Regions from separate parts of the Halovibrio sp. HP20-59 genome, predicted to be linked through region 2. Evidence: predicted binding sites of a transcription regulator. Region 2 holds the regulator's gene; the other holds the start of a gene.
What was found. The regulator sigma-54, encoded in region 2, starts transcription at its own class of promoters, with help from an activator protein. The targets are predictions, from matches to a motif close to TGGCACNNNNNTTGCTNT.

Region 1 (12,082 bases), on a different contig from region 2:
CGACATCGGCGGCTTGCGTTCGCCGGATATGGACGCCATCAGCGAAAGCGAGCCTAGCCTGATTCTGTACACCGGCCGCCAGGGCGATTGGGAAGCCGAGCTGAGCGACATTGCGCCGCTGCTTAATACCAGCCTACAGGGTGACGACTATTTATCTGCTTTTGACGCCAACGTTCGCGAGCTGGCCAGCCGATTAGACGCGGAAAGCGAAGCTGAAGAGGCGCTTGAAATCCTGCACGCCGCGATTGAGTCCCAGCGAGAAGCGCTAAGCGATGCGCCTCGCACGCTGGTTGTGACCCATAACAGCGGGAACCTGATGCTCAACCAGCACCCTGTGGTGCACGAGGTGCTAGAGGTAGACGCACTTGAGATGCCCGACAGCGTGATCTCGGAAACCCGCGGCACCCGAACCTTTACCCCGCTGTCTGCTGAGGCGATTGGTGAAATTGATCCAGCGGTTGTGCTGGTGGTTGACCGCAGCGCCGCGATCGGCGATGAACCCGCAGACGCAGATGCGTTAACTCGAACGCTGGCTGATGCCGGTGCCGAAGACGCACAGGTCATCATGCTGACCCCTGCGCTTTGGTACCTCTCAGGCGGCGGCCTGCAAAGCCTTGCCTTGCAGGTTAAAGAAGTGTCTGCGGCGCTGAATTAACCCCTAGTTAATCCGTATGGATTTTGATTCGATACAGCACACAATAGACGACCGGCAACACAACCAGCGTCAATAGGGTGGCGACGCCTAAGCCACCGATTAGCGCCACCGCCATGCTGGCGAAGAAGGCATCGCTAATCAGCGGAATCATCCCCAGCATGGTGGTTAACGCAGCCATCGCCACCGGACGCACGCGGCTGACGGCCGCTCGCACTACCGCATGGTAGCGGTCCTGATGCAGCGGCAGCTGCACGTTGATTTCTTCCACCAACACAATGGCGTTTTTTATCACCATACCGATCAGGCTCAGCGTACCCAGCAACGCCATAAACGAAAACGGCATGCCGGTGAGCAGCAGCGCGCCCACTACGCCGATAATCGTCAGCGGCACCAGCGACCAGATGGCCAGCGGCTGACGGAAGTTGTTAAACAGCACCACGGTGATAATAAACATCATCGCAAGCCCCAGAGGCAGCGAGGAAAACAGCCCGCTTTGTGCCTCGCCGGCCGTTTCGTACTCGCCGCCCCACTCCAGTCGATAGCCGGGTGGCAATTCTAGCGCTTCTACCTGAGGGCGAACATTCGCCAGTACGCTGGCCGCAGTTACCCCGCTTAGCGGGTCCGGCTCGCCGTACACGGCCAGCATGCGTTCGCGGTTGCGGCGCATTATCAGCGGGTCCGCAACGCGTGTGGTGATATCGCTAATCACTTGATCGGCGGTGATATAGCGACCTTGCTCTGCGCTCCATACGTTGAGCGAACCAAGGTTATCAACGTCGTGGCGCTGGCTGGGAATCGCCCGCGCCACCATGGGAATCAGGTCGCTGCCGTCGCGATAAATACCCACCTGGCTGCCGCTGGTGCTCAGAGCAAGGGTGCTCGCCAGGTCTTCACGGGTCACACCCAGCCTGCGTGCAGTATCTTCAAGAAAAACGGGCTCAATCGCTTGCACGCGGTTACGCCAGCTGGTGCGCACGCTGGTCATATACGGCGTATCGCGAAACATGGCTTCGACCTGATCGCCCAGCTGTCGCAGTACTTCCGGGTCGCTGCCGTAAAAGCGCGCCTCCAGCTTGGCTTTGGGAGAAGGGCCGACTTCCAAGGGGGCAATTTTATAGTCGATATCGCTGTGGTCGCGCTCCAACACTTGCTCTACGTCAGCCATGCGGTCGTGTTGAGTCGCTTTATCGTCGGTTTCGACAATCAGCTGCGCGTAGCTTGAGTAGCGGTCTTCCGGCGAGTAGGTTAGCGTAAAACGCTGTGCCCCGCCGCCCACCGTCGTGGTCAGGTGGCGAACCCCATCCATCGCCATCACGCTATCTTCCAGCTCGCTAACGCGGCGCTGGGTTTCGAGGATATCGGTGCCTTCTGGCGTGCGGTAATCGACAAAAAAGATCGGCGTGTTGGACGCAGGAAAGAAGGCGTTTTTGACCGAACCAAAGCCTACCACCGCCCCGACTAAAACCGCGGCTACCAACACCAGGGTGACCCAACGCCACCGAATACCGACGATGATAATACGCGCGAAAAAGCGGTAGACAATGCCTTGGTAGGGGTCTTCTTGACCATCGCCGGGCGCGACGTTGCGGAAAAACAGCTTAAAATAGAAGGGCGTTAGCGTCAGCGCGGTAATCCAACTCAGCAGCAGCGAGTAGAGCAGCACAAAAAACAACGAGCCGATAAACTCGCCGGTGGTATCCGGCGATAAACCAATCGGTGCAAAGGCGGCAATGGCGATGAGCGTGGCCGCCAGCAACGGCCAGGCGTTTTGACGAATCACTTGATGGGCTGAGTCGCGGATCGTGTTGCCCCGCTTTAAGCCCACCAGCATGCCCTCGGTGACCACGATGGCGTTATCTACCAGCATCCCAAGGGCGATAATCAGCGCCCCCAGCGAGATTTTCTCCAGCTGCAAACCGTGGATGCGCATCATCATAAAGGTGCCGATAATGGTGATCAGTAGGATAAAGCCCATCAGTAGGCCGCTGCGCCAGCCCATAAACAGCATCAGTACCACGATCACAATGGCGACGGCTTGAATCAGACTGAGCAAAAAGCCCGATACCGCTTCGTCGACCACCTGGGGCTGGTCGTAAACCACGTTGAGTTCCATACCCAGCGGCGTGCGCGTTTGAAGTTCATCCAGGCGCTGCTGCAGCCGTTCACCCACTTCGACGACGTTCACCCCGCTCTCAAAAGAAATCCCCAATGAGATTGCCGGCCTGCCCATATCCCGGTAAAGCTGCTGGGGCTGCTCCGCCAGCTCGCGGCTTACATCGGCAATATCGCTCAGCCGCACCAACTCCCCATTGCCCTCGCTAACAATCAGCCCGCGCAGATCATCGATGTTGGCCGCGCTGCCGGTAGGCGTAATACGAAAACGACGGCCATCCTGCTTGAGATGCCCCGCGTCGGCCACCGCGTTTTGCGTATCGAGCAGCTGCTGCAGGCGAGTTAGCGGAATATTCAGCGCGCGCAGGCGTTCGCGGTCAAACTCAATATAGATGCGCTCTGCGTGCTCGCCACCCAACGAGACCTTCTCTACTCCTTCGACCAGCGCCAGCTCACGCTTGAGAAAATCCGCATGATCGGCCAGGTCAGGCATGCTATAGCCATCGCCCGTTAGGTTGACCATAAAGCCAAACACATCGCCAAAATCATCGTTAACGCGGGATTGACTGGCCCCTGGCGGCAGCGCTGCCTGGGCATCGGCTACTTTACGACGCAGCGAATCCCACAGCTGCTCCAGCTCCTCGTTCTGTACCGTGCTCTCTAATTCGACGGTAATCTGCGAGAGGCCATCGGAGCTCACCGAGCTAACGCGTTTAATCGACGACATCCCCTGGATCGACTCTTCCAGTGTCGAGGTGACTTCCTGCTCGACCTCTTCAGGCGTCGCGCCGGGATACTGCGTGGTAATGAGTGCATTGCGAATCGTAAATTCAGGAAACTCTAGCTGGCCCATGCCTAAAAACGATAGCGCGCCGCCCGCCAGCAGAACGACTGTCATTAAATAGCTGGCCGCTCGGTGGCGTAGAAAGTAGTCGACCATCTTAAAGCCCCTGCTCTTTTTCCCACGGCGTCACTTGAGTCTCCGCCGTTAAACGATGGGCGCCAGCCGCTACAATGCGGTCACCCGCGGCAAGGTCACCGCTGACTTCAAGCCCTTTGGAGGTCAGGCGACCGACCTCTACCGGTACCGCTTCAACGTTTTCCGGCTCAACAAAGCGCCACACCTGTGCCTGTTCGGGGTCATCACCCGCATAGCTCACCGCGTCAGCGGGCAGACGCCACAGTGGAGCGACGTTCTTGGTTTCCAGCGAGCTCAAATCGAGCCGTACGTTGGCACTCATGCCATCCAACAGGGTGATATCGTCCGGCTGGGGAAGCGTTAGGGTGACTTCATACGCCAAGCTCTGCGCGCTAGCTTGGGTGGTATAGGAAGCTAGCTGGGCGAGATAGGGTTTATCGCTGTTGCCAAAGCGCACTTCAAACGCCAACGCATCACCGAAGGGTGTGCCATTGCTTCGCGGTATGCGTTGCACAATCTGCTCGGGCAGATGAAACACGACGTCTAACTGCCCAGGTTGCTGAATAACCGCTACTGTTTCCTTCACCTGAACAATCTGGCGGTTATCCACCGGCACTTGGGCAATCACACCATCGTAAGGGGCACGTAGTTTTGTATGCTCGACCTGCTCTTGGGCCTGTTCAAAGGTGGCCCTCGCTGCTCGCCACTCGCTTTCCGACTGATCAAACTGGGCTTGGCTGACCGCCCCGCGTTGCAGGGTATAGCGCATGCGTTCTAGCGTTGCCTCGGCTAGCTCCAATCGCGAGCGGGCGCTGTCTAGCTCGCTTTGGACATTGCGATCATCAATCCGCGCGATGACGTCGCCCTCGCTCACCTGCTGGCCGGGGCTGACATTCAGTTCCAGTAGCTCGCCCGCCATGCGAAACGACAAATTGCTGCGCGTCGTCGCCTCCACCCGCGCTGGAAACTGCCGCAACGCCGTCACGTTTCCCGCTTCCAGGGTGACCAGCTTGACCGGGCGCACTGTGCTTTCCGACTCCACCGGAGAGGGGTCGCAGCCCGCCAAAAACAGCAAGACCAAAAGCCCTGTCAATAAACGAACAAAAGAAACGGGCACGGCGAACTCCTTGGCAACGTTTGCCTTCAGCATGGGCATCGGGCGAGAGATAGCGTCTTATAACTGATATTTTCTAACTGACATGCACCACTGACATTCATGAATGTCAGTGGTGCATGTATACTAATCATCCGCTGGCGACTTTGCCATTCATCAATGCCAGAATAATGTGACTTGTTGTCCCAGGAGCCGCCATGACCCGTCGCAAGGCCGATGCCGAACGCACGCGGGAAGCCATTCTCGACGCTGCAGAAGCCACCTTTCTCGCCCACGGAGTTGCTCGCACCACCCTGGCGCATATTGCCGAGGCGGCAGGCGTCACCCGAGGAGCGATTTATTGGCACTTCGCGGATAAGGCAGCGGTCTTCGATGCGTTGCTTGAGCGGGTACGTATTCCACTGGATGAAATTGTCGATGACGCGGTACAGCGCCTCGGCACAACGCCCGTGGCCTGTTTACGCGAGATTGCCCAGCGGTCGCTAGCGGGCATTTGTCACGATTTACCGCTGCAGCGGGCCGCCACCATTGTGCTCCACCGCTGCGAAAAGCTTGAAGATGATCACCCAAGAATCAGTATGATCACACGGCTCTCTGAGCACGCCGAGGAACGAGTAGAGCAGCTGTTTGAAGAGGCCCAATTAGCCGGTAACTTGCGCGCTGACCTTACCCCGGCCAGCGCCCGACGCCAGTTTCATGGCGTTTTGATTGGCGTCTGTTTTGACTGGCTCCAGGCCCCCCAGCGGCACTCTCTGGCAGATGAGAGTCACGGCATCGTAGAGACATTAATCCGTGGTTTATTCAACACTCAAACCGTAGGAACTTGAGACCTATTTAGCCTCATTCTGGGAATTTTTCCGCTCGCTTAATCCACTCCCATATCGCGAGGGGAAATCGCGAAGGGACGTAAAGTGTTCAGCCAGTACATCGCTCATCGGCACGTTAAGCGTAACGCCTTTACCCGGCAGCGGCTGATGAAACCAACGGTCGTAAATCGATTCCATATCAGGACTTGTGTAGATGGCATGAAGGGATTTATTGACTTGGTCAGCAAATGCGTCATCGCCGGTTCGCATCATAAAACCCAGCGGTTGTGATTCTGTTAATGGCTCAGCGGATAAGGTGTATGCATAGGGATTTTCTGATTCGGCAATCATTGCACTAAGTAAAATATCATCCATCGCAAAGGCAGCGACGCGGCCCTCAGTGACTAAATCAAACGCTTCTTGCAACGTATCGGCAAGCACCACCGATAAATACAGCTGATGCTGTCGGTTCGCTTGATTGACTTGCCCGATATTAACCGTACCTCTCGCCACGCTGACGCTCTGCCCGGCTAAATCATCCAACGTCCTAAAACCACTCTCGCGCAGTGCCACATAGCGCACGGTGACGAAATAGTGGCTCAGGGCAAACAGCACGCTACGCCGTCTTTCGGCGGTATTAGTGCTGGCGTTGCATTCAATATCAATATCGCCACGGTTGAGTAGCTGAACCCGGTTACTAGGGGTACGGGGCACATAGACTATTTCAAGTGACGAAAGTCCTAGGTTTTCCTTCAACTGCTTAGCTAAACGCTGGCAAATATCGATAGAGTAACCAACGACTTGACCCTGATTATTTAGGTAGGAAAAAGGCGCTGTATCGCCGTACCCCACCCGCAATATGGACGTTTTTGCTATTCGTTCTAGCGTATTAAGTGGCGGCGTTGCGTGCACTGGACCTCCACTAAGCGCTATTGCCAGTAAGCTACAACATCCTATTAATGTTGTTTTATGCATCGCACACCCCTCTACTCTAAGTAACTATCAGGATCGGCGAATATCGCATCGAGTTCTGGCGTTAACGGCAAGTTCAATACCTGATCATCAGGTGGTATAGGCTGCAAAAACCACTTCGCGTAAAGGGGGTGAATAGCCTCACTTTGATAAAGGTGGCGTAGTTTACTATTGACTAGGTCAACAAAAACCGGGTCATCCGGTGGCATCATTAAGCCATACGGTTCAGCACTGCTCAGCGCTGCTTTTGAGATATTGAACATGCTAGGGTCCGCGGCAGATGACACCAAACCCGCCAGCAAAACAGCATCCATGACAAACGCCGATGCCTTACCTGACGCCACCATGGAAAAGGCATCTTCATGGTTACGGCTCAACATGACCGATATATTCAAACCCTTGCTGCGATTGAGCTCATTGAGCTGTTCAATATTGATGGTGCCTGTTGTTGACACAACGCTGCGGCCAGCCAGATCTTCAATGCTTTGCATATTTTGCTCGGTGAGCGATACATAGCGTGTGGCGGTTAAAAAATGCGGGAAAGAGAAAGCAGCTTGGCGGCGGCGCTCGGGCGTATTAGTGGTCACACCACACTCAATGTCCACCTCACCATTGCGCACCAGGATAAACCGATTCGCAGGCGTTACCGGTACAAAGTTAATTGCCAACTCGTCTAGCACCAACTCCTTGCGTAGGCCCTCTATGACGTTCAAACATAGGTCAATGGCATACCCCATCGGCTTATCATTAGCCACGTAGGAAAAAGGCGCTTCACTGGTACGATGACCGACGTTGATTTCGCCATTCGACGCTATACGCGACAGTACTGGCGAGGAGGAAAACGGATCACCTAAGGCGGTGCTATGCCAACTAAACACGCCAACCATGATAAGAGTGGTTAACCAGGGCATGATTTCTCCCTCCCAACAGTCTTCGTCGTTGTCATCTTCATCCCCGTGGCAAACAGCATATAGCGGTTACGCCCTTTCGCCTTAGCCGCGTACAGCGCAATATCGGCGTTACGCAGCAGGTCGTAGCTGGTGTCACCATCGACGGGGGCTCTGGATATACCCACACTGACGCTGATGTGGATTTCTTGTGCCTCAATCTGAAACGGCTCACCGAGCGTGGCAACAATGTTATCCGCCAATGCCTTAGCCCCCTCTTCCGATGCACTGCCTGAGACGCGCTGAATGATGGCAAATTCATCGCCGCCTAGGCGCGCCACCAAATCGTTGTCTTTCAGCAACCTCTGCACTCGCTGGCTAACTTCTATCAATAGCGCATCGCCCACCGCATGGCCCAAGCTATCATTCACGTCTTTAAAGTAATCAAGGTCAAACAATATGACGTTAAATACATCACCTTGCAGCAGTGAGTACTCTGCCGCTTTTAAAGCGTCATTAAGTTGTATCCGGTTTGGCAGTTTGGTCAATTCATCATGGTGAGCAAGGTGTTGAAAACGAAGGGCTTCGTCTTTTACATCAAGTAAGTGTTCTCGCTCAATGACCTTCTTACGCAGGGCATCAATGGCTTTTGCCATACGGCCAATTTCATCGTTGCGAGAGGTATAAGGCGTGGGGCTTTGTGTCTGATTTTTGGCTATGGCCGCCAGTGCCCGAACCAGTATCGGTACTGGCCTGAAGAGATGACGCATTAATATACTTAGTACCAGGGTAGTTGCGACCAACACTGCCAATAATGCTATTAACGCTTTACCAATCAGATCATTACGCATCTGATAAAGCGTTTCTCGCTGACCAATGGTTGAAACAACCACGCCCAATAACTGGCCGTCAGGCGTCACAATAGGCAACGAGCTAATAAAGTGTTCTTGACTGCCGACCCCGGCAAACCCGACGTAAAAGTCAGCGGCCTCTGCTGTTGATTGCCAAGCATTCACCGTCAACCTCGCCATTGATCCCGATGAGGCGTTAAGAGCGTCTGCCACTACCTCAAGTGAGCCTTCCGGCGTTGCTCCAAACAGCCACACATTGTTGCGTGTTTGGGCACTGGCCAGTGCCAGGACATCGACGGGACTAAATCCCGTTTCAAGCACTGAATCCTCATCGCCAATGGGTCGCTGAGAGACAATATGGGTGATCTGCCCCATTTCGTCAGCATTGACGGCGACAGAGGTATAGATACGCCGAATAGTAGCACTGACGATCTGCGCATTTAACTGCGCTTCACGCGACCACTGTTCGCGCGCACCACGCTCTACCATTAAAAACCCCGACAACGCGCCCATTAAATAGGCAAACACAACCCCCAGCAGCATAAACACCACCACCTTACCTACCAGCGTATGGTGCCAGGGCAGCTTGGTCACCGTCGCTGATGAATTCGCCCGAGGGGGTTGTTGCATGTGCTTAGGAGTCCCTTATTTGCTATACCATCGGCAGTGGAGAGCAGTCTCTGTAATGACTCTTCTTTATTAACGAGGTATTTGTCGTATACAACGCTCTTCGGCAATGATTAAAATTTATTAGGCTTTATTTTAAAAGTACCACTAAAAAGACTGAATAGACCTTAAAAAAAACACAAACAACACGTTTTTCCAAAAGCCCGCTTATTGGCATAATTATTGCTCAGTTATTTTCATTCGCGCTTGCATTGTTTGCGCTTTGCTTGATCCCTTTTATTGATAACTGCTTTTTTTGATAAGTACTTTTGTTGATAAGCACTTTGGGGCTTTTGATAAACAGGTACTTTTGAACCTTTTTGATAAATAAGCACTTTTGGGCTAACTGTTACCTTTGGCTAGGAGATCACCATGCGACACTCCGATTACCCCCTAAGCGAAGTCCCCATCAGCGCCCGCAAGGGCTTGCTCTCGACTTCTGCCGTATTGCTCGGTTTTACCTTTTTCACCGCCACCATGTGGGCAGGTGGCTCCTTGGGCCAAGCCTTCCCGATTGGCCAGCTGCTATGGATTATTATGGCTGGCAACCTGCTGCTGGGCGCCTACGCGGCGACACTTGCTTATATCGCTTGTCGAAGCGGGCTCACCTCGGTGTTGATGGGGCGCTTCTGCTTTGGCGAAAAGGGCAGCAAACTTTCTGACTTTATTCTCGGCTTTACCCAAATTGGCTGGTACGCCTGGGGTACCGCGACGATTGCCCTGGTACTGGTACGCACCACCGGGATGCCTGAATGGCTGGAAATCCCCTTAATGGTGCTTTTTGGGTTCGGTTTCTGCGTGACCGCCATGATTGGCTATAAAGGCATGGACTGGTTATCGCGGTTTGCCGTCCCCGCCATGATGCTGTTTATCGTCATCAGTCTGTTTACCGGTCTGGTGGATGTGCGCGGCTTTGCCGGGCTAAGCCAGCAAACGCCCACGGAAAGCATGAGCGTAGCAGCGGCGATTACCGTGATTATCGGTACCTTCATCAGCGGCGGCACTCAAGCGACTAACTGGAGCCGCTTCGCCAAAACGCCGAAAATTGCCGTGCTCGCGACCCTGGCGGCTTTTTTTGTCGGTAACGGTTTCATGGTACTGACCGGTGCGCTGGGCACCATGATTTACCAGCAGGCGGATATCGTGGATGTATTGATCGCCCAGGGCTTTGTCACCATCGCCGTGCTGATGCTGTTCCTGAATATCTGGACCACACAGGACAACACCATCTACAACTTCGCCGTGGCGGGCTGCAATTTACTGCGCACCGAGAAGCGCCGTTTGGTGACGGTAGGCGGCGCAGCCATTGGTACCGTGCTGGCGGTCGGTGGCATGTACAACCTGTTGATCCCCTTCCTGGTGCTGCTGGGCACCTTTATTCCGCCCATGGGCGGGGTGATCATGGCGGACTTCTGGCTCAAGCATAAAGGCCGCTACCCTTCGCTGAAGACTGCTGCATTACCCGACTTTAATCGCCGGGGATTAGCCGCCTATGCGCTAGGCGCGGGCGCTGCCTACTTCTCACCATTACTGCCCCCACTGGTAGGTATCGCGATAGCAGCGGCAAGCTACGCCGTGCTGCTACGCCTCAAACACGCTACGCTGGGTGATAGCCTTCCCTCTACTGCTAAGCAATAAGTGAGTCTCTCTTTTATATGAGCATGCAGATAATTAACGCCCGCCTGCGCCAACGCCCTGAGCTTTATCGTATAGACATTGATAACGGCGAATTTAGTGCGATTACCGCCCAAGACGCGCCTCAAACCGCAAGCGCTGGGCAAATTGATGCGAATGGTAAGCTGGCTTGCGCGCCGTTTATTGAGCCACATATTCATCTGGACGCAGCCTTGACGGCGGGTGAGCCAAACTGGAACCAGAGCGGTACGCTGTTTGAGGGCATTGAGCGCTGGGGCGAACGCAAGCCCATGCTGTCAGAGGCCGACATTCGCGAGCGGGCGCTGAAAACGCTTAACCTGCTAATCAGCAACGGCGTTCAGTTTGTGCGCACCCACGCAGACACTAGCGACCCGAGGCTGATTGGGATAAAAACACTGTGCGCCTTGCGCGATGAGTTAAAAGATAAAATCGATATCCAGGTGGTCGCCTTTCCTCAAGACGGCCTGCTCTCCTACCCAGGGGGCGAGAAACTGCTGGAAGAAGCGCTGGAGATCGGCGCCGATGTGGTCGGCGGTATTCCGCATTTCGAATACACCCGTGAACTGGGTGTCGCCTCCATGAAGCGGGTGATTGAGCTGGCGATCAAGTACGACCGCTTGGTGGACGTCCACTGTGATGAAATCGACGACCCCAACTCGCGCTTCCTTGAGGTACTCGCCTGCGAAGCGCTGTTTAACGACTTAGGCAGCCGCGTCACGGCTAGTCACACCACCGCTATGCACTCCTACGACAACGCCTATTGCTCCAAGCTGTTTCTGCTGCTTAAACGCTCGGGTATCAATTTTGTCTCATGCCCCACCGAAAGCATTCACCTGCAAGGACGTTTCGACAGCTACCCCAAACGGCGCGGCGTGACCAGGGTGAAGGAGCTCAACGAGGCGGGCATCAACGTATGCCTGGCCCAAGACTCCATCGTCGACCCTTGGTACTCGCTGGGCAACGGCAAGCTGCTACGCACGCTGGATTTTGGCCTGCATATCTGCCATATGATGGGCTATCAGGACTTCAGCCAGGCGCTGTCGCTGATTACCGACAACAGCGCGCGCACGCTCGATATCGAATCACGTTACGGCATTGAAGTGGGCAAACCCGCCAGCTTCAACCTGCTGGACGGCGAGGACGATTACAGCGTGTTGCGCGCCCAGGGCGAAGTACTGCTCTCGGTACGAAACGGCGAGATCATCATGCAGCGCGAGCCAGCCAGAATCACCACGCCACCGTGGCTTGGCTAATACAACCCAAGCGCGTTAGGTTAGGCTTTCAGCCAACACGGGGATTTCACGATGAGCGTCGAGACCGTTCGCCAGTTCTTTGCCGAGCATGCACCGGATGTGACCATCGAAGAGCTTGAAACCAGCACCGCCACGGTAGAGTTGGCCGCCAAGGCCCACGGCGTGGCACCCGGGCAGATCGCCAAAACCCT
Region 2 (12,082 bases):
ATACGCTGCGCGATCACATACAGCTACGGGGCAGTGTCGCCACCGGCGCGCTTTTCGATCTGGCTGGGTTAGATAGAAGCCAAAAGCCACTGCCGTTGGAAGGCCAACTGCAGTGGCAAGGCGAGGTCGATCTAACGCCTACGCCTTTGTTACGGCTGGAGAGTCGCTTGCTGGGTGTCATTAGTCATCTGCCCGAGCCCTTTGCCAAATCGGCGCAGCAGCCATGGACTTGGGTATTATCGGCTGATATCGCTGATGGGCGTATCGAGAGTCAACTGGCTGATATTGCCTCTGCCCGACTCCAGCAGCGCGATGGCACGCTCGCCGGGTCGTTAACGTTAGGCAGCCAAGCGCAGCGTTTGCCCGCCTGGCCCGCTCACCCGGGTATTAACCTTGACGCTACCGTGCCGCGATTGGACCCGTTAGCCTGGCAACAGGCGATTAAGCCGCTAATGGGGTCAGGAACGCCATCAAGGGGCGGCGATGGACAGATACCGCTAGCGGTATCGCTCACCACTCCCTGTGTGGTTTACCAAGACGAATGCCTGGGCAGTCTTAGCGCGAACGGCGACATTAACCCTGGCATGATTGATATGGCGCTAAGCGGTAATCTGGTCACCGGGCGATTAAACTACAATGTTCAATCGCCGCATCCGCTGGACATCACCATTGGGGCGTTGGGGCTTGATCGCCTGTTGCGTTTAGCCAATGTAGAGCACGACAGCGACGCACCAGTTCCCGATTCTTGGTTAGAATCGGTCGAAACCCAGCGCGAGGTGCTAGCGACAATGCCTAATTGGCTTGCCGATGTGCCCAACGGCCGTTTGCGGATAGCCGAGATTACCATGGGCCCACGTCGCTTTGGGCCCTTAACTGCGTATTGGAAAACCAATGGGCATCGCTTTTCATTGGCGCCTGTGGGGCTGACCATCGGACAGCTCTCCGCACGGGGGGGGCTATATTGGGAGGGAAATTCGGCAACCAGCCATACGCGCGCGAACATTTCCATTCTAGGCGGAGACCTTGGTACCGCCCTTGAGCGCCTAAATCAACCTGTGGTCATGCGTAGCCGCAATACCGATGTGGATGCCAACCTCGATTGGCCGGGCGCACCCTGGCAGTTGGACTTAAGCCGCGCCGACGGCTCTATCCGTACTGATATTCGGGATGGGCGCTTTTTAACGCTGGAGTCCGCACCGGCGCGGTTAATTGGATTGCTAAATTTCGATAATATATTACGCCGCCTGCGCTTGGATTTTTCCGATGTTACCGGGCAGGGAACAGCGTTCGACCGCGTCAAGGGTATTGCCGATGTGGCTGATGGCCAATTGACGCTACGCGGCCCATTGCAAATTGACGCCCCGGCCACCACTCTAACGCTGACTGGCAGCGCAGACCTTGTTTCGCGTGAACTCGACCAGCGGCTTGGCGTCACACTGCCTGTGACGCAAAGTTTGCCTATCGCGGCGATTGCCGTTGGTGCGCCTATCGTGGGCGGCGCGCTGTTTATCGCCGACCAGCTGTTTGGCGACGCGCTTGATCGCGCCACGACACTCCATTATCGCGTGCGAGGCCCTTGGGCCTCGCCGCAGGTTACTTTAGAAGGCTCCCAATGACCGCATATAAAAGTGATGTAGATACGGCTGCTGCCATTTTGTTGACGCCCGGTGGGCTGGATTTAGACGCGTTAGAAACCGGCTTGGATTACGCCATGGGTGCGGGCATTGATTACGCTGACCTGTACTTTCAGCGCACTTGGCAAGAAGGCTGGGTGCTCGAGGATGGCGAGGTCAAAGAGGCCAGCTATAACATCGATGGCGGTGTCGGCGTGCGCTCTCTCGCCGGTGAAAAGACCGGCTTTGCCTACTCGAATCAAATCACTGCCGATGCGCTTGTAGATACTGGTCGCACGGCGGCAGGTATTGTGCGCAGTGGCAAACGCTTACCGGGGCAAGTCGTTCACTCGGTGTCTGCACTATCGCGTTATGTCGGGGTTGATCCTTTGGCGGGGCTAAGTGCCGATGAGAAAGTCGCCATGCTCAAACAGGCCGATCGCGTGGCACGAGCCGCAGACCCCAGCATCAGCCAAGTAAGTGCTTCTTTATCAGGCACCTATGAGGTGGTGCTGGTGCGCGCCAGCGATGGCACTCTAGCGGCGGATATTCGCCCGCTGGTACGCTTTAATGTCAGTGTGATCGCGGTCAAAAATGGCCGCCGTGAGCGCGGCAGCGCCGGCGGTGGTGGTCGTTACTCAATGGCTCGATTACGCGACGAAAACGTCGCAGAACAGTATGCCAAAGAAGCCGTACGCCAAGCGCTGGTGAATCTTGAAGCCATTGATGCGCCAGCCGGGCAAATGCCGGTGGTGCTAGCGTCCGGGTGGCCTGGAATTTTGCTCCATGAAGCGGTGGGTCATGGCTTGGAAGGGGATTTTAACCGTAAGGGAAGTTCCGCCTTTGCCGGACAGATGGGCCAGCGGGTTGCTGCGAAAGGGGTGACCGTCGTGGATGATGCCACCTTGGCAGATTGCCGTGGTTCAATGAGCGTGGACGACGAGGGCACGCCGGGCCAATACACGCCGCTCATCGAAGACGGCATTTTGACCGGCTATATGCAGGACAAACTCAATGCCCGCTTGATGGGTATGGCCCCCACCGGCAACGCACGCCGTGAGTCGTTTGCCCACTTGCCGATGCCACGCATGACCAATACCGTTATGCTCGCCGGGCAAGACGAGCCCAGCGATATTATTAAAAGCGTTAAGCGTGGTATTTACGCGGTGAGCTTTGGCGGCGGACAGGTAGACATTACGTCTGGCAAGTTCGTTTTCTCTGCCAGCGAAGCCTACCTCATTGAAGACGGTAAAGTGACCGCGCCGGTGAAAGGCGCCACCCTGATTGGCAACGGGCCGGAAGCGATGGGGCGTGTATCCATGATTGGCCATGATATGGCGCTGGATACCGGGATTGGCGTGTGCGGTAAAGAGGGGCAGGGCGTGCCGGTCGGTGTCGGCCAGCCCACCCTGAAGCTGGATGAGCTGACCGTCGGTGGTACTCAGTCTTAAAACGGCCTTAAAGAGCCGCCTTTAAAGAGCGAGGCTTTCGCGCAGGTGTTTGAATAGCTTGCGCGAGCTGGTCGGCGGTTTGCCCTGTTCGCGCTCACGTTGGGCGTTGCGAACTAATTGACGCAGCGTCTGGCGATCGGCATCGGGATGCTCCGCCATAAACAGATCAACCGCCGCGTCGCCTTCGTCAATTAAGCGTTCCCGCCATTTTTCCAGTCGGTGAAACGCGTGATCACGTTGCTCCTGCTCCTGATCGATGGAGTCGAATACGGCTTGAATGGCGGTGAGATCCTCTTTACGGATCAGTTTGCCGACATACTGCATATGGCGGCGGCGACCCTCATGGGAACGAATGCGCGCTGTTTCTTCGATCGCACGCAGCATATCGTCAGAGAGGGGGAAGCGGGCGCGTTCCGCTGGCCGCATGGCGATTAAGGTTTCCCCAAGTGCCTGTAAGGCATGCATTTCGCGTTTGAGTTGCGACTTGCTAGGGCGTTCTTCCTGCTCTTCTACTGCATGAGTATTAGGATCGGTATCGGGACGTTGCTTACGCATAGTGTGGCTCACAGACAAGATTCGATGCGGCATTATACCAGCTGCGAGAACAACATTGATTCCACCGAAGACATTCGGTTGAGAAAGGAGGCCATATGGCACAGGCATTTGATGCATCCGCCCAGCAGTCGTTACTGACCGCCAGGGCAGAAGAGGCGCTCGCGCTGGCCAAGCGCTTGGGCGCTGATGCCGCTGAAGTAGGCGCTAGCGTTGACCAGGGGTTAGGCGTCAGCGTGCGTTTGGGAGAGGTTGAAACGGTAGAGTTATCGCGTGATCAAGGCATCGCTGTCACGCTATACGTGGGCCAACGTAAAGGCAGTGCTTCGTCTACCGATGCCAGCAGTGCATCGATCCAGGCGGTGGTTGAGAAAGCGCTGTCGATTGCCCGCTATACCGGTGAAGACCCAGCCTCGGGATTGGCCGATGCGGACCTGATGGCGACTGAGCTACCCGATTTAAAGGTTCACCACCCTTGGGCGTTAACCACCGATGAAGCCATTGAGTTGGCGCTTGCCTGTGAGCAGGCTGGGCGCGATGTTGAAGGCATTTACCAGTCGGATGGCGCGTCGCTCTCCAGCGGTGAAGGGGTGCGCGTTTATGCCAATAGTCATGGCTTTTTAGGCACTCAAAAGGGCAGTCGTCACTCGCTTTCGTGCATGCTGATTGCCCAAGATGCGGCAGGTATGCAGCGCGACTACGATTATACTTCCTCTCGTGATCCCCAGGCGCTGCGTGATCCCGCCGAGGTGGGCCGCGAAGCTGCCACCCGAACGTTGCGCAGGCTGGGAGCCAAACGTCCCCCAACAGGTACCTTCCCGGTGCTGTTTGACCCGTCGTTGGCCGGTGGCTTGATCGGCCACTTGCTGGGCGGTTTAGCCGGTGGGGCGCTCTACCGTCAGGCCTCGTTCTTATGCGATCGGCTCGGTACACCGCTGTTTCCCGATTGGTTTAGCCTTGAGGAGCGACCGATGGAAATCGGCGCCACGGCAAGCTCGCCGTTCGACGGCGAGGGGGTGCAAACGCGCAACAATCGTTTTATCGATCAGGGGATTATTGCCAGCTATATGCTCTCATCCTACAGTGCTCGGCGGCTTGGCATGCAAACCACGGGGAATGCTGGTGGTGCGCGCAACGTGCGTTTGAACGCACCGTTGCAATCCCGGGATAGCTTGCTACAAGAAATGGGGCGGGGCATTTGGGTCACTGAGCTGATGGGCCAAGGCGTCAACGGCGTGACCGGCGATTACTCGCGCGGGGCGGCGGGCTTCTGGGTTGAAAACGGCAAAGTGCAGTACCCGGTCGAGGAATTTACTATCGCCGGAAATCTTGAGCGGATGTTTGCGGGATTAGTGGGTATTGGTGATGATACCGATACCCGTGGCAGTGTTCACACGGGTAGCTGGTTGATTGACGCCATGACGGTGGCAGGTGACTAATCAGTAAAAGCGGCTACGGGTCCTCTTCAAAGCGAGCGTCGAACAGCGCTTGAATGGCATCAAGTGCCTGTTCGGCGTCATCGCCCTCGGCGGTGATCGTTAGCTCGGTGCCGCACGGGGCTGCAAGCATTAGTAGCGACATAATGTTAGCGGCATCGGCCATCTGCTGCTGTTTATAAACACGTATGTCAGCCGCGAACTGCTGACCACATTTGACCAGTTTCGTGGCTGCGCGGGCATGCAGGCCGCGTTGGTTGGTGAGGGTAAGTGTTCTTTCTGGCACCCTGGTTCCTTTTCGCCGAGTGGTGTCATTAATCAAAAAAAGCGCTTAAGAAGTTTCTTGTGGCTCGTCGGTATGGGGGACGTTGGCTAGCGATGCGGCAGGCTGTTCGCTTAGCGTGTAATGCAGCCCAAGTTCTCGATGGCGTAACTGAACCTCACCCATGCTAGTCGTCAGCCGTTTAGCAAGCTGCTCCGTCATATAAACCGAACGGTGCTGGCCACCGGTGCAGCCAATGGCTATTGTCATATAGCTACGCTGGCTATTTAGGTAGGCTGGTAACCAACGCTCAAGCCACGCCTGTATGTCGTTGCTCATGGCGTCGACAATCGGATAGCCGCTCAAAAAATCGACAATTTGGGCATCGCGGCCTGTAAACTGGCGTAAAGTCGGGTCCCAATAAGGGTTGGGTAGGCAGCGTACGTCAAAGACCAGATCGGCATCCAAGGGCACGCCTCGCTTATAACCGAACGATTCAAGCGTCAGGGTAAGTTGGTCGCGCTGCTGATGGGCCACTTGATCGGTAATACGGCGGCGTAAGTCGTGTACCGATAAGCGCGATGTGTCGATTAAAAGGTCGGCCAGATCGCGAATATCGTGCAGCGTTTCTTCTTCTTTATTGATAGCTTCTTCAAGCGTCATTTCGCTATCGCGAGTCAGCGGATGTCGCCGCCGCGTGGCAGAATAACGCTCTAGCAGAATGCGCGCATCGGTGGTCAGATAGATCACTTGGAAATCTATTTGACGCTGGCGCAGCTCTTCTAAAAGCGAAGGTAATTGTTCCAACGCCCCAGGTAAGTTACGCGCATCAATACTGACCGCCAAATGAGCACGATTACCCTGACCGCGTAATTCGTCCACCAATGATCCCAGCAGCATGGCGGGGAGGTTATCAATCGCATAATAGCCGAGGTCTTCCAGCGCTTGTAAAGCGATAGACTTACCGGACCCGGAGCGGCCGCTAATGATGACCAGTTGCATAGAATCTCTCTTTGCTTTGCTCAAGCTGCATTCATTGGTAGGGGTGAGTGAATAAACAATCGCCGTATGATCGGCACCTTCAGTAACAGTAACTCACACCCCGTTAGGGGGTGGAGAGCTCGCGAATTTTGGCGGTGATAAGTTCGAGTAACTCACGCTGACTGCCTGCTTTGCGCAACTGCTGGCGCGTACCACCATCATTCATGATGGTGGCTACCTGGCCTAGCAGGGAGAGGTGGGTGTCATCGGCTTCTTCCGGCACCAGTAGAACAAATACCAAGTCAACCGGGTCGCCGTCGATGGCGTCAAAATCAACCGCTTCTGAGAGTTTTAAAAACCCAGCGATCGGAGCAGTGCAATGGGGGCTACGCGCGTGGGGAATAGCCACACCGTTACCGATGCCGGTACTGCCCAGACGCTCACGGCCGATTAATCGGCTAAACACTTCTTGGCTGTCTAGACTGGGAATATTTTGGGCAATAAAGGTGCTGTAAAACTCCAGCACCCTTTTTTTGCTGCCTCCGGGAACGTCAAATAGCACCCGTTCCGGGGGGAGTATGGTTTCCAGCGTCATTGATTTAACGCACACCCGCGCCTTGGGCGCGCGCTTGTGCTTTTTCCTTATGTTTGACGAGTTGACGGTCTATTTTGTCCGCCAGGGCGTCGATAGCGGCGTACATATCACTGTCTAGGGCCTCCGCGTGTAAATCAGCACCTGCGGCGTGCAGCGTACACGCGGCCTGCTGGCGCTCTTTCTCAACTGATAGGGTGACTTGCACCGTGGTTATATTGTCGTAATGGCGCTCTACACGTTCTAGCTTTTCGTTAACATAGTCACGCAAGGCGTCAGTCAGTTCTACGTGATGACCAGTGATATTGACTTGCATTGACGTACTCCTTTCTATCGGACTGTTCTTCGATTGTAACCCTTTTTGCCATGTTGCAAAGCCCCTTGTCGAGAGTTTCCTGAAACGGTGGCAGGGCCTAGCGCAAGCGACGCCGCTCGCTGGATGAGGGAATGCCCATGGCTTCGCGATATTTGGCCACGGTACGACGCGCTACCTGAATCCCCCCTTCGCCTAATAGCGTCACTAAACGGCTGTCGGAAAGCGGTTTGCCGGGTGATTCTTCATGAATCAGTTTCTTGAGCCGCGCACGAATGGCCGTGCTGGAGTGGCTGTCGCCGTCTTGGCCGCTCACTTGGCTTGAAAAAAAGTATTTGAGCTCGAACACGCCCCGGGGGGTATGGATATATTTTTGTGTCGTTACCCGCGAAATAGTCGATTCGTGCATCTCCACGGCCTCGGCAATATCGGCCAATATCAGCGGCTTCATGGCTTCTTCGCCGCGCTCCAAGAAGCCAATTTGGCGGGTGACGATTTCTCGACCGACGCGCAGCAGGGTGTCGTTGCGGCTAGAGAGGCTTTTAATTAACCAGCGCGCTTCCTGCAAGTGCTCTTTGAGAAACTGATTATCCTGGCTTTTATCCGCCCGCTTTATCAAGCTGGCGTAGTCAGGCTGAATGCGCAGCCGCGGCAGGGCTTCAGGGTTAAGTTCTAAATGCCAGCCCTCGTGGTCGTGGCGTACTACAAGGTCGGGGGTTACATAGCTATCATCGGTGTCGCCATAGGCACTGCCAGGGCGTGGATCAAGGCCGCGAATCAATTGGATAACTTCGTTTAGCTGTACGTCGTCGAGTCCCAGCCGCCGTTTTAGCAAGCGCATGTCATCCTTGCCTAGCGCCTCAAGAAATTGGCGTACGAGTCGGCGTGCGGGCACCAGCAGCGGGGTGTTATCGGGAAGGGCGGCGAGTTGCAGCATTAAACATTCGCGCAGGTCCCGGGCAAAAATGCCGGTGGGCTCGAACTGCTGTAGTTTGAGCAGGATGGTTTCGACTTCGCGCTGGCTAAGTCCCTCCACCCCTTGAGCGCGGAGTCCTTCACGAATATCGTTAATGGGCTGGGTTAAATAGCCGTTGGCGTCTAGCGCGTCGATGAGGCTTTCGGCAACGAGCTGCTCACGGTCGCTGAAATCGGTCATGGCCAGCTGCCATAAAAGGTGACCGTGCAGGCTTTGCCCAGCGGCCTGGCGCTCAAAATCGGGACCTTCACTGCTGCCACTGCTACCCGTATTGCCTAGGTCTTGATAAGTATCTGACCAATCGCTATCGACGGATAGCTCAGTGGGAATAGTGTCTGACCACTCTTCCTCTTTAGGCTCGCTGGCAGCCTCTTCTTCGCTGAATTCGTCCTCTTGCTCCAGCATCGGGTTGGCATCTAGGGCCTGCTGGATTTCTTGACGCAAATCCAGCGTCGATAGCTGCAACAGAGCGATTGCCTGCTGCAACTGAGGTGTCATGGTCAGCTGTGTGCCAATACGCAGTTGTAGAGAAGCTTTCATGACCATCTGAGAACCACTCGCTAATCGGAAAGGTTTACCCTAGTGCGAGTGGCTTGCAGGTGCAAGTGCAATAAGCATGCCATTGGTCGTAAAGTTGTTGCAGAGCGCTATTTACAGGAAGAAAAAATGCGCATAAGGATAAGCGTGAGCTTATAGGCGGAAGTCGGCGCCTAAATAAACATCTCTTACTTTTTGGTTGTTGAGGATCGACGCCGGTGGCCCGCTGGCAATGATTTGACCATCACCGACAATATAGGCGATGTCGCAAATATCCAGGGTTTCGCGCACATTGTGATCGGTAATCAGCACGCCGATATGGCGTTGCTTAAGGGCGCGAATGATGGTTTTAATTTCGCCCACCGAAATGGGGTCAACGCCGGCAAAGGGTTCGTCGAGCAAGATGAAGGCAGGCTCAGTGGCAAGCGAGCGGGCAATTTCGACCCGCCTGCGCTCGCCGCCGGAAAGGCTCATGCCGAGGTTGTCACGAATATGGCTGATGTGGAAGTCTTCAAGCAGCGCCTCCAAGCGCTGTTCGCGGTCGCTGCGGCTAAGGGCTTTGCGGGTTTCGAGAATCGCCATAATATTGTCAGCAACCGACAATTTACGGAAAATAGACGCCTCTTGAGGTAGATAGCCAATCCCGGCCGCTGCGCGCCTGTGCATCGGGGCGTGGGTTAGATCCGTCGCGTCAATCCCTACCTTGCCTGCATCGGCTTTTACTAGCCCGACAATCATATAGAACGAGGTGGTTTTCCCTGCACCGTTGGGGCCGAGTAAGCCGACAATGCTGCCTTGGGCAATTTCCAGGTTAATATCTTTTACCACCCGGCGGCGCTTGTAGCTTTTGGCCAGGTGGTGAGCATAGAGGGTTTTGATCGGCGCAGTTTCAGTTGTTTCAGCAGTTGCCACAAGTTGACTCCCTATTCTTCCGGCTGGAGGGTCATGCGAATGCGCTGGGGCTCGCTGCCTTCAACGTTTGAGCGGGCTTGAATCACTTCACGGTCAATAAAGTATTCGAGCCGTCCTCCTTTAAACGTGTCTTGCCTTTGGATCAGTTCGGCTTGATCAATCAGCTCTACCCGGCGCTCGGCGACGTGATAAATAATCCGTCGTGCCCAGCCTTCGGTAGGGCCGTCCTGGTCTTGCGCTTGATGGCGTAAGTAGGCACGTTCACCGGTGGCGGTTGCTGTCGAGAGTTCGCCCGCGTCATTGCGTTGGATTTCGACCCGCTCGCCGCGCAGCCGCATTTCGCCCTGGCGCACTTCCACATTCCCGGTGTAGACGGCGGTGCCGGCACGCTGATCAAGATCTAAGCGGTCGGCTTCAACTTCCACAGGTGCTTGTTGCGGGGAAGAATTGGTTTGGGCTGCCGCGGTTAGCGGTGCCGTAAACGCAAAAAGAGCAGTGTAGACGAGGGCGTTGAAAATAAGCGCTTTCATGGCGGTTCCTATTAGCGTTGCGTGGCCGGGGGATGGATGCCGCGGACATTGTCAGTGAGCCGCACCTGGCTATCGTCAAGCCACACATCCATACGTGACGCAGTCATTTGCTGGGGAGGTTGCTGCAGCATTACCGGTGTTTGGCTCCAGGCATGCCGCTGTAGCCCATCATAGTGCAATTCTTGCGTATCCAGTTGCCAGCCTTCGTTCGGGGCGATAAGCCGTGCTGAGCCCGTTAAAACAAGCACCTGAGTCGCGGTGTTGAGCGTTCCTTCATCGGCGTTGGCCAGCCATTGGCGGCTGTCGCTGTCGAACAATACCGCTCTGGGCTCTTCAGCCCAGGTTTCGCTGAGTTGCGGGGTATGAATCAGGCGCGGCGTTTTTAGCGACTGCATGATATTACCAGCGTCATCAAATAGCGTTAGTTCAGCGTTTTCCAGCACATGCCCTGGCTCTTGGGCCTGCGCTTCGGGGTCGATGGCCATTTGTTTCGGTCCGCCTGGGTCAAGCCATACCAGCAGCGCGCCCAGGGCAATAAAGAGCCCCGCTAACCAAGCGCGTGTTTTTAGCCGCTTAAACATTTAGCCACGACCGTGCAAGTAGGTATCGAGCACCGCGCCCCAGTGCCCCTGAGCTTCAAGCAGCGTGTCGCAAATTTCGCGTACCGCTCCGTGGCCACCCAGTCGCTCCGTTGTCCAGTCGGCATGGGTGTGCATATAGTCGGGGGCGTTGGGTACGGTAATGCCGACACCGCAACGCTTGATAGCGGCGAGGTCGGGCAGGTCGTCGCCGCAATAGGCCACGTTCTCCAGTGCTAAATCCAAACGCTGGCAAAGCCCCCGCAGAGTGGCCAGTTTGTCTTCGCAGCCTTGATGGACATGATCAATGCCGAGTGCAGCGGCGCGCTGGCTAACCATGGGGGAGTCGCGGCCGGTAATCAGGGCAACGTGAATGCCTACCCGCTTAAGCAATTTTAGTCCGTGGCCGTCCTGGGTATGGAAGGCTTTGATTTCGATACCGTCAGCCTGAAAATAGAGGCGGCCGTCGCTCAGTACACCATCAACATCTAGCGCCAGTAGGCGTACACGGCGGAGTTGGTCAAGTAGCGCAGCAGATAGCGTCATAAGGTCTCCATTAAAAATCGTTAAGTTTTGCTGTTAATTGGTTAAATAACGCCGCTAGCCAGTAAATCGTGCATATGTAACGCACCAATGGGACGCTGCTGTTCATCGACCACCGCTAGCGCCGTAATCCGGCTCTCTTCCATAATGCGCACTGCTTCTGCTGCTAGTATATCGGGGCCAATGCGCTTGCCTGGACGGGTCATCACATCATCGACGAGCACGTCGCGTAGATTGTGAAATTGATCCAAGGTGCGGCGCAGGTCGCCATCGGTGTACACCCCAGCGAGACGTCCCTCACTATCCACTACGCAGGTGAAGCCTAAACCCTGTCGCGTTATTTCCAATAGAGCATCGCGCAGCGGGCTGCCTAGCGCGACCTGAGGCAACCGTTCGCCCTCGTGCATTAAGTCCCTAACGCGCAGCAGTAACCGCTTGCCTAAGCTGCCGCCGGGGTGGGAAAGGGCAAAATCTTCGGCGGTAAAGCCGCGCGCTTCGAGTAGCGCGACGGCGAGCGCGTCGCCCAGCGCCAGGGCCGCCGTGGTAGAGCTGGTGGGGGCGAGATCCAACGGGCACGCTTCGCGTTCAACGCCGCTGTTCAGGTGCGCATCGGCGTGTTTGGCAAGGGTAGACTGAGGGCGCCCCGTCATGCTCACCAACGGCGTGCCCAGGCGCTTAAGCAGCGGCAACAGGGCGGTCACTTCGGCGGTTTCGCCCGAGTTGGAGAGTGCCAGTACTACATCCGTGCGGGTGATCATGCCTAGATCGCCATGACTTGCTTCCCCGGGATGCACAAAAAAAGCCGG

Region 1: a site for sigma-54 is predicted at 9,155-9,172, ahead of codB (cytosine permease). Genes of this name have one in related genera too.

The regions. Positions count from the first base shown of each region.
Region 1 covers NZ_JAWJUW020000003.1:31,589-43,670, forward strand. The annotation lists gene RZA33_RS04320 (ABC transporter substrate-binding protein) at 1-655, shown strand, start outside; gene RZA33_RS04325 (efflux RND transporter permease subunit) at 663-3,707, opposite strand; gene RZA33_RS04330 (efflux RND transporter periplasmic adaptor subunit) at 3,709-4,803, opposite strand; gene RZA33_RS04335 (TetR family transcriptional regulator) at 4,998-5,627, shown strand; gene RZA33_RS04340 (amino acid ABC transporter substrate-binding protein) at 5,631-6,518, opposite strand; gene RZA33_RS04345 (amino acid ABC transporter substrate-binding protein) at 6,593-7,489, opposite strand; gene RZA33_RS04350 (sensor domain-containing diguanylate cyclase) at 7,477-8,946, opposite strand; gene codB (cytosine permease) at 9,355-10,620, shown strand; gene codA (cytosine deaminase) at 10,638-11,891, shown strand; gene RZA33_RS04365 (YbaK/EbsC family protein) at 11,943-12,082, shown strand, end outside.
Region 2 covers NZ_JAWJUW020000005.1:111,701-123,782, forward strand. The annotation lists gene RZA33_RS07705 (YhdP family protein) at 1-1,616, shown strand, start outside; gene tldD (metalloprotease TldD) at 1,613-3,064, shown strand; gene yjgA (ribosome biogenesis factor YjgA) at 3,086-3,619, opposite strand; gene pmbA (metalloprotease PmbA) at 3,715-5,055, shown strand; gene RZA33_RS07725 (HPr family phosphocarrier protein) at 5,069-5,338, opposite strand; gene rapZ (RNase adapter RapZ) at 5,384-6,316, opposite strand; gene RZA33_RS07735 (PTS sugar transporter subunit IIA) at 6,420-6,890, opposite strand; gene hpf (ribosome hibernation-promoting factor, HPF/YfiA family) at 6,895-7,203, opposite strand; gene RZA33_RS07745 (RNA polymerase factor sigma-54) at 7,301-8,722, opposite strand; gene lptB (LPS export ABC transporter ATP-binding protein) at 8,867-9,592, opposite strand; gene lptA (lipopolysaccharide transport periplasmic protein LptA) at 9,637-10,155, opposite strand; gene lptC (LPS export ABC transporter periplasmic protein LptC) at 10,167-10,736, opposite strand; gene RZA33_RS07765 (KdsC family phosphatase) at 10,737-11,279, opposite strand; gene RZA33_RS07770 (KpsF/GutQ family sugar-phosphate isomerase) at 11,321-12,082, opposite strand, start outside.